DNA from 2 places in the Paenibacillus sp. PastF-3 genome. Region 1 is predicted to be linked to the other one. Evidence: riboswitches for the same ligand, from Rfam matches in the RefSeq annotation. Region 1 holds a riboswitch; the other holds the start of a gene.
What was found. A riboswitch is a leader RNA that binds a small molecule or an ion and turns the genes downstream of it on or off. The one in region 1 is predicted to bind thiamine pyrophosphate.
Positions count from the first base shown of each region.

Region 2: linked by a shared signal. The riboswitch ahead of M2444_RS12415 (ECF transporter S component) and the one ahead of M2444_RS13115 (ABC transporter substrate-binding protein) in region 1 are both predicted to bind thiamine pyrophosphate.

Region 1 is NZ_JARXWM010000005.1:312,047-320,109, forward strand. It holds gene nhaC (Na+/H+ antiporter NhaC) at 1-432, shown strand, start outside; gene M2444_RS13085 (RidA family protein) at 447-836, shown strand; gene M2444_RS13090 (flavocytochrome c) at 1,055-2,605, shown strand; gene M2444_RS13095 (ABC transporter ATP-binding protein) at 2,720-3,562, opposite strand; gene M2444_RS13100 (ABC transporter permease) at 3,579-4,340, opposite strand; gene M2444_RS13105 (thiamine-binding protein) at 4,337-4,630, opposite strand; gene M2444_RS13110 (hypothetical protein) at 4,793-4,945, opposite strand; gene M2444_RS13115 (ABC transporter substrate-binding protein) at 5,112-6,161, opposite strand; TPP riboswitch at 6,321-6,431, opposite strand; gene M2444_RS13120 (hypothetical protein) at 6,586-8,040, opposite strand.
Region 2 is NZ_JARXWM010000005.1:146,891-154,953, forward strand. It holds gene hflX (GTPase HflX) at 1-855, opposite strand, end outside; gene M2444_RS12410 (hypothetical protein) at 1,452-2,246, shown strand; TPP riboswitch at 2,340-2,451, shown strand; gene M2444_RS12415 (ECF transporter S component) at 2,560-3,195, shown strand; gene M2444_RS12420 (ABC transporter ATP-binding protein) at 3,192-4,688, shown strand; gene M2444_RS12425 (energy-coupling factor transporter transmembrane component T family protein) at 4,630-5,421, shown strand; gene M2444_RS12430 (DEAD/DEAH box helicase) at 5,603-8,063, opposite strand, start outside.

The DNA of each region.
Region 1 (8,063 bases):
GAATTGATTGTTAATAAGCTTTTGAAGTTCGTCCATTCCACAGGTTCAATGATCGTAGCAACCATTGTTACAGGTCTTACGATGATCGGGGTTACAAGTAATGGTCAGGTATCCATCTTAATGCCAGGTGAAATGCTGCGTGAAGCATATATCTGTCGGGGCTTGCATCCGAAGAATTTGGGACGTACGATCGAGGATTCAGCGGCGATTACCGAGCCTATTCTGCCTTGGACAGCTGCAGGTGCTTATATGGCGGGAACGCTGGGTGTTGCAACGTTAGACTATTTACCTTGGGCTGTTCTCTGTTGGACAGGAATAATCTTTGCGACGATATGGGGCTTTACGGGATTTGGTATCGCGAAGTTAACGCCAGAGCAACAGGCAGAAATGCTAAAGGAATATGACGGTAAAACTAATGAACAAGTTGGATAAAGGAGTCTTTTAAAATGAAAAATATGCATAAAGAAACTGTAATAACAACGGATGCACCAGGTGCAATTGGACCTTATTCTCAAGCTGTAAAGCTTGGGAACGTCCTATATACTTCAGGACAACTCGGACTAGACCCGGTTAGTGGGACTTTTCCTGCTACGGTTGAGGAACAGACGGAACAGTCGTTGCTGAATGTCAAAGCCATACTGGAAGCGGCGGGTACAAGCATGGACCAGGTAATAAAGACGACCGTTTTCCTAAAGGATATGAATGATTTTCTTAAGGTAAATGAGATTTATGGAAGGTTTTTTGCTCAGCCATATCCTGCTCGCAGCGCAGTTGAAGTAGCACGTCTGCCTAAGGATGGGCTCGTAGAAATTGAAGTTATTGCTTATATACCATAAGTGACTAGAAAATAAGGCAGATGGCCGCCCTGAAAAGGGTGGCTTTTTTTGAGTAGTAAGTTGCGGAAATATTGAAAGCAAGAATTTTTATGAAAATTTAAATGAAAATATTCATGAAAATGTAACAGTAAGTATAACTAATTACTAAAAAACCTTCACAAAACAGCATCCTTGCGTTATCATAAATGTGAAAACATTCACAAAGGGGCGTTATAAAGATGAAGAAGACAACAAGTACTGCTCTCATTCTCATTCTCTCTGTCATGCTCGTAATCGCAGGCTGCGGTAACAGTAATAGCAACAGCGCAGGTAATAGTAATGGCAATGAGAACAAAAGTAAGGTAAATGAGACGGCCAAAAATGATAAAGCTGAAGCCGTATCAGGTGCATCAGAAGCTAGTTACACACCACTGGATCAATTAAAAGATAATTATGATATCGTTATTGTCGGTGCTGGTGGTGCGGGAATGTCTGCTGCACTGGAAGCTAAGGCTAAGGGCTTGAATCCGGTTATTTTAGAAAAAATGCCGGTTGCAGGTGGGAATACAAGTAAATCCTCCTCAGGGATGAACGCTTCCCAAACGAAATTTCAAAAAGAGCAAAGCATTGAAGATAGCAATGATAAGTTTTATGAAGAGACGCTAAAAGGCGGTCATGACACGAATGATAAAGAGATGCTTCGTTTCTTCGTTGACAATTCCGCAAGTGCGATCGATTGGTTAGATTCGATCGGAATCAAGCTGAACAATATTACGATCACAGGCGGCATGAGCGAAAAACGCACCCACCGTCCAGAAGACGGCTCTGCGGTAGGCCAATACCTTGTCAAAGGATTGGTTAGAAACGTACAAGAAAAAGAAATTCCACTGTTTGTGAACGCGGATGTTAAAGAAATTACTCAAAAAGACGGTAAGGCTAACGGCGTCAAAGTACTCTTTAATCAAGCTGATGAAAAAACCATTACAGCGAAGGCAGTTGTTGTAACAACAGGTGGTTTTGGATCCAACATGGATATGATATCAAAAGTTAGACCTGATCTGGAAGGATACGTTACGACTAACCAAATCGGTAGTACAGGCGACGGCATCAAGATGATCGAGGCACTTGGCGGAACTACTGTCGATATGGATCAAATTCAAGTTCACCCAACAGTTCAACAAGATAAATCTTATCTGATCGGGGAAGCCGTTCGCGGTGAAGGATCTATCCTCGTGAACAGCGAAGGCACACGGTTTGTAAACGAATTGACTACACGTGATAAAGTTACCGAAGCGATCAATGCACTTCCTGAAAAAGCGGCAACGCTTGTCTTTGATTCCGGCGTTAAATCACGCGTGAAAGCAATTGAACAATATGACAAAATGGGCTTCGTAATCCAAGCGGATACCATCGAAGCATTGGCGAAAGAAATCGGTGTTCCAGCCGATAAGCTAAAAGCGACACTTGATACTTGGAACAGCGCAGTAAAGAACAAGAACGATGCTGAATTCGGCAGAACAACAGGGATGGACAACGATTTGTCCGTTGGTCCTTACTACGCTATTAAGATCGCCCCAGGGATTCACTACACCATGGGCGGCGTGAAGATCAATACGAATACAGAGGTATTAAATAAAGACGGCGCTGCTATTCCTGGCCTGTATGCGGCTGGTGAAGTTACAGGTGGATTGCACGGTCAAAACCGGATCGGCGGTAACTCTGTAGCAGAAATCATTATTTTCGGCCGTCAAGCAGGGATTAAATCTGCTGAGTTTGTACAAGCACAATAAGATTTAACTGTTATTCTGATTAAAACAAAAGAACCGCTTGGGCTAATTGAAGCCCGGGCGGTTCTTTGTTTAATCTCTTGTTTAAAGTGAGTGGAGTGACCTCTATTCAAAAAGCTACTTCCCGCTCTTAGCCTGTTCTTCGCGCATCCACTGTGACAGCTGGCGTTTGAGTTTAAGGAATTCCGGGGAATCCGTAATCTCATCGCGGCGTGGCCGTGGAAATGGCACGTCAACAGTATGTAGGATGGAGCCGGGGCGGCCCGAGAATACATAAATACGATTCGAGAGCAGCAACGCTTCTTCGATGTTGTGGGTGATGAACAGCACAGAGCGGCGATTCTCCTCCCACAGTTCGAGCAGCCAGCGCTGCATTTCACTGCGAGTTAGGGCATCCAATGCGCTGAAAGGCTCATCGAGCAGCATCAACTCCTGCGGAGCTAGCAATGCTCTGAGAAAAGCCGCACGCTGCTGCATCCCCCCAGACAGCATATGCGGGTAAGCCTGTTCAAACCCGCTCAAGCCAACCTTGTCGAGCCACTGGCGCGCTTCTTCACGAGCTCCATCCTGCAGAGCACCTTTGATTTCCCCGGCGAGCAGCACATTATCCTCAATCGTACGCCAAGGGAAAAGCGCGGGGTGCTGCGGCATATAACTGATTTCACCACGTTGACCTGTAACGACCTTGCCGTTCATGAGGATCGTTCCTGCATCAGGCTTCACTAGTCCGCCGATCATATGGAATAAGGTGCTTTTTCCGCAGCCGGAAGGACCGACGATCGAAACGAACTCTTGCTGCTCTACCTTAAGAGAGACGTTGTTCAGCACGTTCGTCTCGCGGCGGCGATGGGTGAAAGACTTGGAGATGCCGCTTACTTCAAGAGCAGGTGGTGCAGTATGAGCTTCAGGAGAGCTTATGATTTCAGTTGTTCTTTGCCCTATTTGCGTCGCTTGAGACATACAGGCATCTTCCTTTCTATGAATTACGGCGTGGTTTCCAGCGAACTAACCATTTTTCGAGCAACGCGATAATAGCAAAAAGTACAAGACTAAGGAGCACAATAATAACAATAGCGACAAACATCCGATCCGTACGATAAGCGGATTTCTGGAGGAGCATATAATAGCCAATCCCTTTATCTGCGCCAATCCATTCAGCGACCACGGCTCCCATAACCGCATAAGTGGCGGATATTTTCACACCGGAAAATAGTGCCGGTATAGAAGACGGAAGCTCCAGCTTGGTGAAGATTTGCCACTTGCTTGCGCCCGCCATTTTCATATAATTCATCATGACCTGATCACTTTGAGACAAGCCGCCCATTGCAGCGACAGCTACCGGGAAGAAGCATACCAGTGTAATCAGTACGATTTTGGGCAAAAGACCAAAGCCAAACCAGATGATAAGCAGTGGTCCGAGTGCGATAGAGGGAACATTTTGACTCAGAATAATCAGTGGATAAAAAGCGCGTCTAGCCCAAGGCAAAAGATGCAAAAGTAGAGCGACGATCAAGCCTACACCTGTACCAATAGGAAAACCGATTAATGTGAGTCGAAGCGTAGCCATCGTATGAGCCCAAAGACCAGAAGCATTACTGGTGGATTCGCGGGCAATATCAGCAGGACTTGGCAGAATCCAGGATTCGATATGGAATAGAGAAACAGATAACTGCCATACGGTTAAAAAGAAGACGACCGCCACAAGGGGCGGCCATATTAGCTTCCAGGTCGATCTCACGGCCGATATTTCTCCGTCAATTTATCCATGCTGATTCCGTTAGGGTTATGAGCAATTTTGATCTGTGAGATCACGCTTGGACTACCAGCTTCGATCAGCGCCTCCTGCATTTGACGAACAACCTCAAGCAGCTCGCTAAGTTCACCTTCCATCGTGGTTTCCAGCGGGTTCACCTGATGTTTAACGCCGGATTTTTGAATAACTTCAATTGCTTTATCGACGTATGGGATGGAATCCTCATTGTTTGGAGTCTTAGGAATTACTTGAATGCTGAGCAATGTGTTAGCCACAATAATCAATCCTCTCAATTTGTATAGGTAAGTTCAAAAAGCCAACTTTGATAACGAAGTGATACAGGAAGCGGATTCGACATCGAATCTTGAACGAACTTGGGAAGTGCGGTACTCACGTAGCACATCACTACGCTCCGTTCCTCCTTCCTCAAGTAACGTTCAACCTTCTTGGTTCTGAAAGCCGACTTTTTGAACTCTCATTGAAGTGGTAAGTTCAAAAAGCCAACTTTGATAACGAAGTAATTCAGGAAGCGGATTCGGCGTCGAATCTTGAACGAACTTGGGAAGTCCGGTACTCACGTAGCACATCACTACGCTCCGTTCCTCCTTCCTCAAGTAACGTTCAACCTTCTTGGTTCTGAAAGCCGACTTTTTGAACTCTCATTGAAGTGGTAAGTTCAAAAAGCCAACTTTGATAACGAAGTGATACAGGAAGCGGATTCGACATCGAATCTTGAACGAACTTGGGAAGTCCGGTCTACTCCGCCGGTAAAAAATCATTCGTGAATGCACTAGCTGCATCCAGCGGTTTGTCCAGCAGCTTCAAATCATACATCCAGTCGCCGTAATTCTGCCAGACCTCGGTTTTTTGCTCTCCCCAGCGGGGGGCGTCGTCTTTATATTTCGGGCTAAGCCATTTTTGGCTGGCTAGGACAAGCTCGGCATCAAGGTCAGGCACAGCTTTGGATAATGTAGCGGCAGCCTCTTCTGGATGATCAATCGCATATTGATAACCCTTCGATGTGGCATTCAGGAAAGCCTTCACCAAATCTGGATTCTCAGAAATCTGCTTCTCGCTCGTGGTCAGCACAGGGGTGTAATAATCGAGCTGAGGCGCATAATCCTTCAAGTACAGCATATCCAGAGGCTCTCCACGCAGTTCGGCTTCAATACCGGTCCAAGCGTAGAAGATCCAAGCGAAATCAATGTCACGTTTGACTGCGGTAAAATAGTCAGCTTCACCAATACTGATTAGCTTCACCTTTTTCACATCGCCACCAACAGGGTCCATGATCGCCTTCATGGCTGCTTCCTCGGCGGGAGAGCCCCAGCCTCCGTAAGTTTTACCCTCAAAATCTTTTGGCGATTTAATATTGCGATCCACTGGAGCGGCGAATCCCGACGTATTATGTTGAATAATGGCTGCAATCGAGACAAGGGGAACGCCTTGTAGACGAGCTAGAGTCAATCCTTCCTGAGCGCTGATCCCAAAAGCAGCTTCCCCAGAAGTAACCATGGTATCGGAGCCTGCTGCGCCAGGTTGAACGATTTCTACATCCAGACCTTCTTCCGCGTAATAACCAAGATCCTTGGCTACGTAAAGACCGGTATGATTCGTATTCGGTGTCCAGTCCAGTGCAACCTTAACTTTGGTAAGCTCTTTTGGAGCATTTGATCCGGTCGCTGCATTCGATTCCGCAGCAGTCCCTTTGTTTCCGGCTGTATTCCCGTTGTTGCTGCCGCATCCGGCAATCGCAAGAATGAGCATACAGATGAGGCTAAGCATGAGTGCTTTTTTGACATGCATGTCTTCTTCTCTCCTTTAAGGTTGCCAGATCCCGTCATCCAACATGAACCATAAAGTGTAGTATGTACATTTCTTCTACATCTTTTGTGATCTACACAAAAAAAGCGCCCGAGTGATCGGGACGCTGGCTTGGCGCAAGGTTAGTAAAGGTCACAGGGACCAAAACCAATTGGCAATTCCTACGCTGGCATTATCCAGATCAGGTATAAGGGTCAGTATCTTGTGGGATACAATCTCAGCCGGCCAATTCCAGCACCCCTGGTTCTATGAAGTTAACGGGTATTTCCACTTGAAATATAAGAAAGTTTAGGTTTTGCACCTATACTTTATAGCTTATATTTCTTGCATACGCTGTATTATAGACGGCTGTTCTCGGAATGTCTAGTAGCATGATCCTAAATTTTTCAAATCTCTTAGTCCGTTTTCATTCATCCAGATCTTTATGTTTCTTGCGATGACGCCGCTTAAGCTCAGTAACCAGAGCACCTAGTGTAAGGACAACACTGATCATTATCCCGCTCATTATCACGAAGAGAGCAAGAAACTCAAAGGGGGAATAGCTAACCATTTTACTCCACTGAATCTTTCCATCCAGATCGTCAATGACTTGATTCATGCCATAAATCCCACTTACCACCGTAAATACAGTGAGGATCATCAGCAGATTATCCCGGCGCTTCGACTGGAATTTATCTTGATACTGAAACAGGTCAGTCAAGGTTTCTTTTACTTCCTCGAATAGAGCGTCGTTCCCGTATACTTTACGCAGCTGAAGAAAAATCTCCCGTCCTTGCGACTGTGAGATTAGCTCTAAGAAATAAAACTTTGCCGAGAATTTATTAATCGAGTAGATTAAATTATCGATCTCATCATAATCGTGGTTTATGCGTAGTCGGGAATGCATATTTGCCAGCTTTAGCAGAACGATTTTGTGGAAAATATTGAGTAGAAATCCGTAATAGTATTGCCCGTACATCTGGTCGGCCAGGCTAATGGCGATCTTTGGTTCAGCTCGGGTAAGGCAGCAAAAGGTCTGCTCATTCATCATATAATACGTGTCTGGGCCCCATCGATTATAAGAATGCTCATGACAATAATTCGCAATATACGCTGGGTCGCTGGCACTGGCATAGGGCTTGCCGTTCAGATCAATTCCATCAAGCTGAGAGGCGCGATAGCGGATATTTACACTAATCTCATCAGAATCTCCTTCATTCTGAAAGCCATAAAAGGCTTGCACCTGCATTCTTTCATCTACGAAAAAGGGAAGGGTTTCGAAATAAGCCCCATTGATATCCGAGTGATCCAGAAAAGGTTCCAAGCCATCTACCAGATTTCGGAAGACAAAATCCTCAACCATCTCATAGGTCTGTTCCCCGCAATGGATATAGGTGTAATCATCCTGTACGAAGGTATTCTCAAGCGTCCGGAAGCGGTCCGCGAATTCCAGTGCAATACTAAAGGGAATCGAATCCCCCTCAAGCTGGACACGTATCGTCACAAATCCAAGCTGAAAAGGACATATGAATATATCCGTCGAGAGAATTTTAAAAAATATAGACTGCTGAGGAATCTCTAGGATACAGTCCAGATTATTGACTCTGGAAAAGCGGCGGAAAGAGTCCACATCCTTCTTGCGTGGAAAAAGAATATGTGCAGCAAACGGTAAATAGGTACGCTCCAGCCGTTCATGGGAAACACAGTGGCCTTCTCCGTAATAGGCATTTTCTAGCTCTTTATTATCCAGAAAAAAACGTGTGAAGCCATCATCCTGCAATTGTTGGATGAGCTTCTTAGAATCACCCTTTTTTATTGAAAAAGGAAAAATAAACTGCATAAGCGCAGTATGTAATAAAGGTTCAGTTGAAAGCTTATCCATTCATCGTCCATCCTTGTGCTCAG
Region 2 (8,063 bases), 170 kb from region 1:
GTCAGCTTCGGTCACCTCTTCGAGCGTGGAGCGGAAGGCTTTGACCAGATGATGGGGAAGCTGGCTGACGAATCCAACGGTATCTGTTAATAAAAAGGTTTTGTGATCCGGTAGCTCAATGCTCCGAACGGATGTCTCCAGCGTAGCGAATAACATATCCTTGGCGAACACTTGCTTATTAGAGCCTGGATGATACGTCTCCACGATTACATTCATTAAGCTGGACTTGCCGGTATTCGTATAGCCGACGAGACAGACGACAGGAACCTCATTCTTATGCCGCTGCTTCCGCTGAATTTGGCGCCTTGCTACTTGCTGTTGAAGCTCAACCTGTAATGCTGAAATCCGTTCTTCAATTCTTCTGCGATCCAGCTCCAGCTTTGTTTCACCAGCGCCTCTGTTCTTCAGCCCAGCACCACCACCTTGTCTGCCGAGAGATTCTCGGAGACCTGTTAATCGGGGGAGCATATATTGCAGCTTAGCTACTTCCACTTGCAGCTGAGCTTCTTTGGTCTTCGCTCGTTCTGCGAAAATATTCAGGATCAGAATCGTCCGGTCAATGACCTGACGGCCTAGAGAGGACTCCAAATTGCGAATCTGTGAAGGAGACAGCTCATCATTAAAAATAACAATAGGAGCATCATGCGCTTCTAAGAGAGCAGATAATTCTTGGATTTTGCCTGTGCCGATATAGTGGGAAGGGTTGATCCGACTTGCCTTCTGACTAAGCTCTCCTACAACTTCTAGGTCACAGGCAGCTGCCAGATTAGTGAGTTCTTCCATTGAATAAGCGAAGTTTGTTTCGTTTTGTAGCTGGACACCGACTATAATAGCTTTTTCTCGTAGTTGTTCCATATATTTATTCATCCTCCAGTAGTAAATAGTAAACGCAAAAAAACACAGGTCATCTGCCTGTGCTTATGGTTCGTTAGAGGACGTCAGACAAATGTGTAAGGGGAAATCTCCGTTACAACATTAGGGTCTTCCATAGATATATCAAATTAAACAACGGCTGGGGCGTAGGGAAATGATAACTTAATCCCTTACGAGCAGCAGTTGGTTTAAATTATAAGAAAGTATAAGTTTCACGATATACTTTATCCTTATAATTCTCACATAAACGCTACCGTCCTTATAAGGACACCGAAGGCGTATTAGTTTGTTGGCTTCTATGGAGTTAAATGGGTAGACCTATCCTGAGTCCTCTGCACATGGGCAGAGCTTTAGCGCTATTCAATTAGCCGCGCAAAGTTCTAACTCGGATAAAATCTATCACACGTAACCCTCCGTTCATAAAAAGTTAAGTCGAGTTTACCACATCCTTTATTTGGTGGCAAATCTGTATTTTATATCTGTTTAGCACTTCTCTATTTTAATATCATCCAAGAATTCTAAAAATTGATTGCATAGCATATAGATATAATTTGATATGAATAGGAGGTGTGAAGACATTGCCTGTCCTCTCTACAAGCACAATCATTAATTTACCTGTCGACGGTACCCGTCCAATAGATCAAGTTGTGATCGAAGTAGTTAACAATGGATCAGCTGGAGCGGCTTGTTATTTAACGGGTTTAGCCAATAGTGCAAGTCATCAGACAGTCTTTATTGAAGAATTATTTGAGCTGCAATATCGGGAAACGTTAAGTAAGACCTACCCTATTGTAGAGGATTTATTTCAATTTAATTTTGTGTATTCACAGGAGCAATTAAAGATTCAGGTTTTTCTTGTGGATGTGAACGGTGTCTGGACGGCTGTTAATCTGGATGTGTTTCAAGTAAGCCGTATAACCTCGGAAATACGTGATAACGTATCGGTTACATCGACTGACTTCGCAGCGATCAGCTTTATGAGGAGTCCTGCCTTTACTATTCCACAAGGTCTTGCGGCTGAAATTAGACCGGCTGCTTTAGATATTCTATCCAAGAGACCTGTGCGTTATATGGTCGTTGCAGGTGGAACTCTGGATGGGACATTTGAAAATTTCCCTACACCAACTACGGATATTCCTGTTACGGACACAGCACTGCTTGTCAATTACACCTGCACTACGGTCACGGGTGGAAAGGTGATTATGCAAGGTACAGGATCAGGGATCTCTGGTGCGTATGCGAATTTGGCCGTTAACTTGCTTAACGAGCGGCTCTCTTACGAGCTTCAGGATGAGCCGGTTACTTTGGTAGTTAACTCACTCTCAGGTGATGATGATCTCGCCGTCACTTTTAAGATGTCCGAGCAATGGTGAGCGTTCTACACTTAGATACCGCGATAGGGATACCCAAGGAACGAAAATCATATTGTAAAAAGTTTACTTATGATATAAGTTATAGGAAGTTGAATCGCAATAAACGGGTGCTTGATGAAGTCAGGCTGAGATAGCGGCCTTATGCCGCTGACCGTCAATCTGATCTGGGTAATGCCAGCGTAGAGACGTTATTGTCGAGCATCCTTTTTTTTGATGCCATGCGCAAGCCTACCCATGAATGGGTAGGCTTTTTAAAATTACTCACATCATGCGAGCAACGAATCCAAGAACCTAGAAGGGAAGTTGTTGAAGCATGGAACAAGCTAAGCAAGGACAAAGGCAAGGACAACAAGACAAAGGGACGAGGTCACGGGGATTGAAGCTGACTGATATTCTGGTAACCATCGTGATCGCGGTCGTATTCGGAATTATCTATAAAATCTGGGGACCGATGTACGACGTGGTCAAACCGCTGGGTACCCATGCGGAGCAAACGATATACGGCATGTGGTTCATTGCCGGGACGTTCGCGTTTCTCATCATCCGCAAGCCGGGAGTGGCGCTTCTGGCTGAGATTGCGGCGGCTTCCGTTAGTGCGCTATTGGGCAGTGAATGGGGGCTTTCGACCTTGTATTACGGCGCGTTGCAGGGATTGGGCGCGGAGTTAGTCTTCGCGATTTTCCTCTATCGCAACGCGAACGTCTGGGTCACGTCGCTGGCCGCGCTCGCGGCGGCGGCGGGTTCGTTGGTGCTGGATTTCGGCTACGGTTACATTGAATCGTTGTCCGCTTGGAACTATACGCTGCTGATCGGACTGAGGGGACTCGGAAGTATCGTCATCGCCGGTATCTTCGCCTTCGGACTGTCCAAAGCGCTTGAGCTCACAGGCGTAACCAAAGTGTTGAGACCGGCGTCCAAGGCGGACTATGACGCATTGACACGACTATGACGCCTGGAGTCTCCATAGCTGCGAGAGTTAAGAACCTAAAGCTTAAGTTTGCCGGAGAGGACTCCTTGTTGTTCAAGGGCATTTCCCTTTCTTTCCACCAGGGGGAGAAGACGCTGCTGCTCGGCCCGAGCGGATGCGGGAAGTCGACGCTGCTGCAGGTGTTGAGCGGTTTGATTCCCGGTTCGATCGAAGTTCCGATGATCGCTGAAGAGACATTTGTTCCCGAGCGATGGGGATACGTATTCCAAGATCCGGATACGCAGTTCTGTATGCCATATGTGGACGAGGAGATGGCTTTCGTTCTCGAGAACATGCGCGTCCCCCGCGAAGAAATGGCAGGTCTGATCCGCCTTTATCTCGCTCAAGTCGGCTTGAAAATTCCTGATATCCATATCGCAATCCAATCGTTATCGCAAGGGATGAAACAGCGATTAGCCATAGCTTCCGTTCTGGCTATGGAGCCAGAAGTGATTTTCCTGGACGAACCGACAGCGCTGTTGGATAGCGAGGGTACGGAGCTGGTATGGTCTGCGATCAGAAGCCTGTCCGAAGGCATTACCTTGATCGTCATTGAACATAAGATCGAAGGCGTAATCGACTTTTTCGATCGGATCGTCGTGTTATCCCGTGAAGGAGTAGTTATCGCTGACGGATCGCCGACGGAAATCTTTTCAGCTAAAAGGAGAGAGCTACAAGAATACGGAATTTGGTATCCGGGCGTCTGGGAGGACTATATCGAGAATAAATCCCGGAGGTCAGACTGCATTACTCGTTATTCAAACGCAAACGATCGGGAAGATGTCTATCTGGAAATGGACAGGTTTCGCGGGAAACGAGGGAACAGGGCGGTCATCGAAGTAGGGAGGGCAATCGTCACCCCTGGTCAATGGATCGGGATCATCGGCCATAACGGAGCGGGTAAGAGCTCCTTGCTGCTCTCGATCATGCGACTGATTAAGACCGAAGGGATATGCAAGATAGCAGGCCGGGAAGCGGAGCATGTTGCGCAAGCGGCCGAGCATATCGCATTCGTTTTTCAAAACCCCGAATTTCAATTTGTAACACATTCGGTACGGGAAGAGATCGAGTATTCGTTGTTGCTGGATGGCGTTCATTGCGAAATTCGGCGTGCGAAGGCGTATAAGCTAATGGAAGAACTTTATTTAGAGGACGTTGCCTCGCGGCATCCGTATCAGCTGTCGATGGGGCAGAAGAGACGATTAAGCGTCGCGACGGCGATCGTAAAAGGGCAACACATATTGCTGCTAGACGAGCCGACCTTTGGGCTGGACGCACGGAATACGTTCTCTTTGCTCGAGAAGCTTGAGCGGCTGCTTTCGGCGGGAGCCTCGATTATTATGGTCACGCATGATGCGCGGATCGTAGAAAATTTCTGCACAGCGTCATGGAGAATCGAAGACGGGAGACTTACTGATGTTATTGACCTTTCCCCACCGGGAAACCTGGCTACACCGCGTCAATCCTACGCTTAAGATCGTTCTGTTCTCTCTCTGGTTCGCGGCAATTATTCTCATCCACGACTTTAACGTCATGGTGAACGTAGCCATCGGCTCGATGCTGCTGCTTCCGTGGTCCGGGCACCCATTGCGCAGATTGCTGTTATACACCTCCCCTTTCTTGCTGATGTTCGTGTCTACATCTACGGGGATGATGTTCTTCGGCAAGGGAGAGACAGAGTGGGTCCGATGGGGATTAGTGAACATTACGGAAGAAAGCTTCTACAGAGGGCTGCATCTGGGGTTCAGGGCACTGAGCATGGCGTCGGTCGGGCTTCTGTTCGGTCTGACGACGAGGCCGGTAAACCTCTTCTACTCCTTAATGCAGCAGGGGAGATTACCGGCTAAGTATGCTTACAGCTTCTTGGCCGCGATGCGGCTGGTGCCTATTCTCGCAGAAGAATTCCAGACCTTGCACCACGCATTGAAAGTCAGGGGAATACGCAAACGAGGGAGGATATTTAACTTCTACCAGCTGTTGCAACGATACGCGATCCCTTTGCTTGCCCAAAGCATACGACGCGCCCATAGAATCGCGGTGGCTATGGAGGCGAAGCGGTTTTCCGGGCAGGCCAAGAGAACTTATTATTATGTTATTGGCTTTACGTACCGCGACGTCCTATTCACCGCATATGCGGTCGGCGTATTCTGGTTGGCATTCCTGGCCGGAATCGAATGGCCTTACGCGGACATTACCGATGTTCGTTAAGCCGTAAAGGATGACATGCACAGATTCGTTGGTGGTTAGAGAATGATTCTGATCTTATGCCATCGTTCAGTAACAAAAAAAGCAGAAACTCGGATATAAAGAGTTTCTGCCTTTTTATTGGATTAAACAAATCTTTCGCTACACTATCCAGCATCTTCTTGAGTATCTGAAAGCGGCAGGATTAGTCTGTTAAGCCTCGCCGCAATGTAAATAGGTCTGTCAAAGCCTCAGTAGACAGCTCGGTAATCCAGCCTTCGGAGCTGGAGATGACATTATCGCTTAGCTGCTGCTTACTCTCCAGCATCTCATCAATTTTTTCTTCGAGCGTCCCGAGGGCGATGAATTTATGCACCTGTACATCGCGCGTCTGGCCCATCCGATAGGCGCGGTCCGTCGCCTGGTTCTCAACGGCCGGATTCCACCAGCGATCGAAGTGGAATACGTGGTTGGCTGCGGTTAGATTCAGACCGACACCTCCAGCTTTAAGTGAAAGGATGAACACATTCGGCTGATCAGTCGGTGGTGCATCTGGACGACTGGATCCTTCGTCCACAGAAGGTATAGGCGTCTGGAATCGCTCAATCATTCGGTCACGCGCCTGTTTGGAGGTACTGCCGTTCAAATAAAGGACGGGCTCTCCCAGCTCCTGCTGTAGAACAGCCTGAAGCATTTTTCCCATCCCGACATATTGCGTAAAAATGAGACAGCGCTCATCCTCTGCACGAAGTTCCTTCACCATATCCAGCAGTCTTTCAAGTTTAGAGGAACGGTTAATGAGTGGACTGGTATCCAGTTTATTGTCCGAATCGGTTTCAGGGAGGGCCTCCTTGGTCAGAAGCATCGGGTGATCACATAGCTGCTTAAGTCCGGTCAAAGCCCCAAGAATGGCGCCCTTACGCTCAATACCTTCCAACTTCTGCATACGTTCGAGCAGTCCGTTTACGGTCTGGTCATAGAGCGCAGCTTGTTCAGCTGTGAGATGAACGTAGGTCTTCATCTCATTTTTATCTGGAAGATCGAGTTGGATGTTAGGATCCTTCTTCTTACGGCGTAGCATGAACGGCTTCACGAGATTTTGTAGGTCCGCTGTACGTTTCTCGTCACGTTCCTTCTCAATGGCATTACTGAATCGATCGTTAAAGGCTTTGGCACTACCCAGATAACCTGGGGTTATAAAATCATAAATGGACCACAGCTCAGATAATCTGTTCTCTATAGGTGTTCCTGTCAGCGCAATCCGGTGTAAAGCCGGGAAGCTACGTACAGCTACCGACTGCTTCGTTTGAGCATTCTTGATATTCTGTGCTTCGTCCAGGCAAATTGCCGCCCAAGTGAATTCCTTCAGCAACTCCTGATCAAGCGCTGCAGTCGCATAAGAGGTGAGTACCACGTCAGCTTGCGAAGCAGCGCCATAGAAGAAGCCTGCGTCCAAACGGCGGCTTCCGTAGTGCAGCATCACATTCAAAGAAGGCGCGAAGCGCTGCAATTCCTTCTGCCAGTTGCCCAACACGGAGGTAGGGCAGATGATCAGAGCAGGCCAACCCGGTGGGTCGGTCTGGCGGCGGGATGAGCTAGGATCGGTATTTTCTTTGATATGAAGTAAATATGCGATGAGTTGGACGGTTTTACCAAGCCCCATATCATCGGCTAGACAAGCCCCCAAACCAAATTGACGCAGGAAAGTCAGCCAAGCATATCCCTCATGCTGATAGGTGCGTAGCTCTGCCTGGAGTCCTGCGGGTACTGGGGGCTTCGGCCACTGTGAGCGCTGGCCGAGCTGACCAATGAGGCTGATTAAATGCTCGTTTAGTTCTACCTCGAGCCGCAGGCGCGCCGCATCCTCTTGAAGCTGCTCTTCTGTAGCCTCAGCATCTGCATCCTCACTCGCTTGTAGCAAATGAAGCTGAAGCACGTCTTGGAAAGACAAGCCTTGCGACTTGTCCATACCTGCCATGGCTCTTTGAATTTGCGCCAGCAGTGCGGGATCGAGCGAGACCCATTTGCCCTTGAAGCGGACGAGCCGTTCTCCTCTTGCGACTAGCTCGGCAAATTCAGCTTCGGTGAGGTCGACGTCGCCGATGGAGATTCGCCAATCGAAATCGATGATCGAATCCAGACCGAAGAGCGACTCGCCGCCGCTGCGTTTGTCCTCGCCGGAGCTGATCTTGGCGCGCAGGCGCGGTTTTTTCCGGCTGGCGGCTTCCCACCACGCCGGCAGCAGCACTTGCCAGCCTGCTTCCAGCAGCCGCTGGCTCTCGGCGGTTAAGAACCGCCAAGCGATGGCATCGCTGAGCGGTTCAGCCAGCACGTCGCCGCCCGCCGCGAAGCGCTCGGGCGGCAGACTGCCGCGGAGGCGCTCCAGCCATCCCGCGGCGCGTTCATGCACGTGGGCCGACCATGCTGTCGGCCACAAGCCGTGCGGCTCGCCATCATCGGCGAGCCTGATGGGAACAAGCGCGGATTCATCGCGCTTGTCCTGAAGGATCAGCTGCAGCCGCCAAGGGGATTCATCCCCTTCCGGCTCCAGCAGCTGAAGTGCAGGCCGGAAAGGCGCGGTATCCGCCTTCCAGCCAATGGCGATAAGCCATGCAGCGGTATCCATGCCCGCTGCAAGGGCCCCGCTTCTATCGAATAGAAGCGGG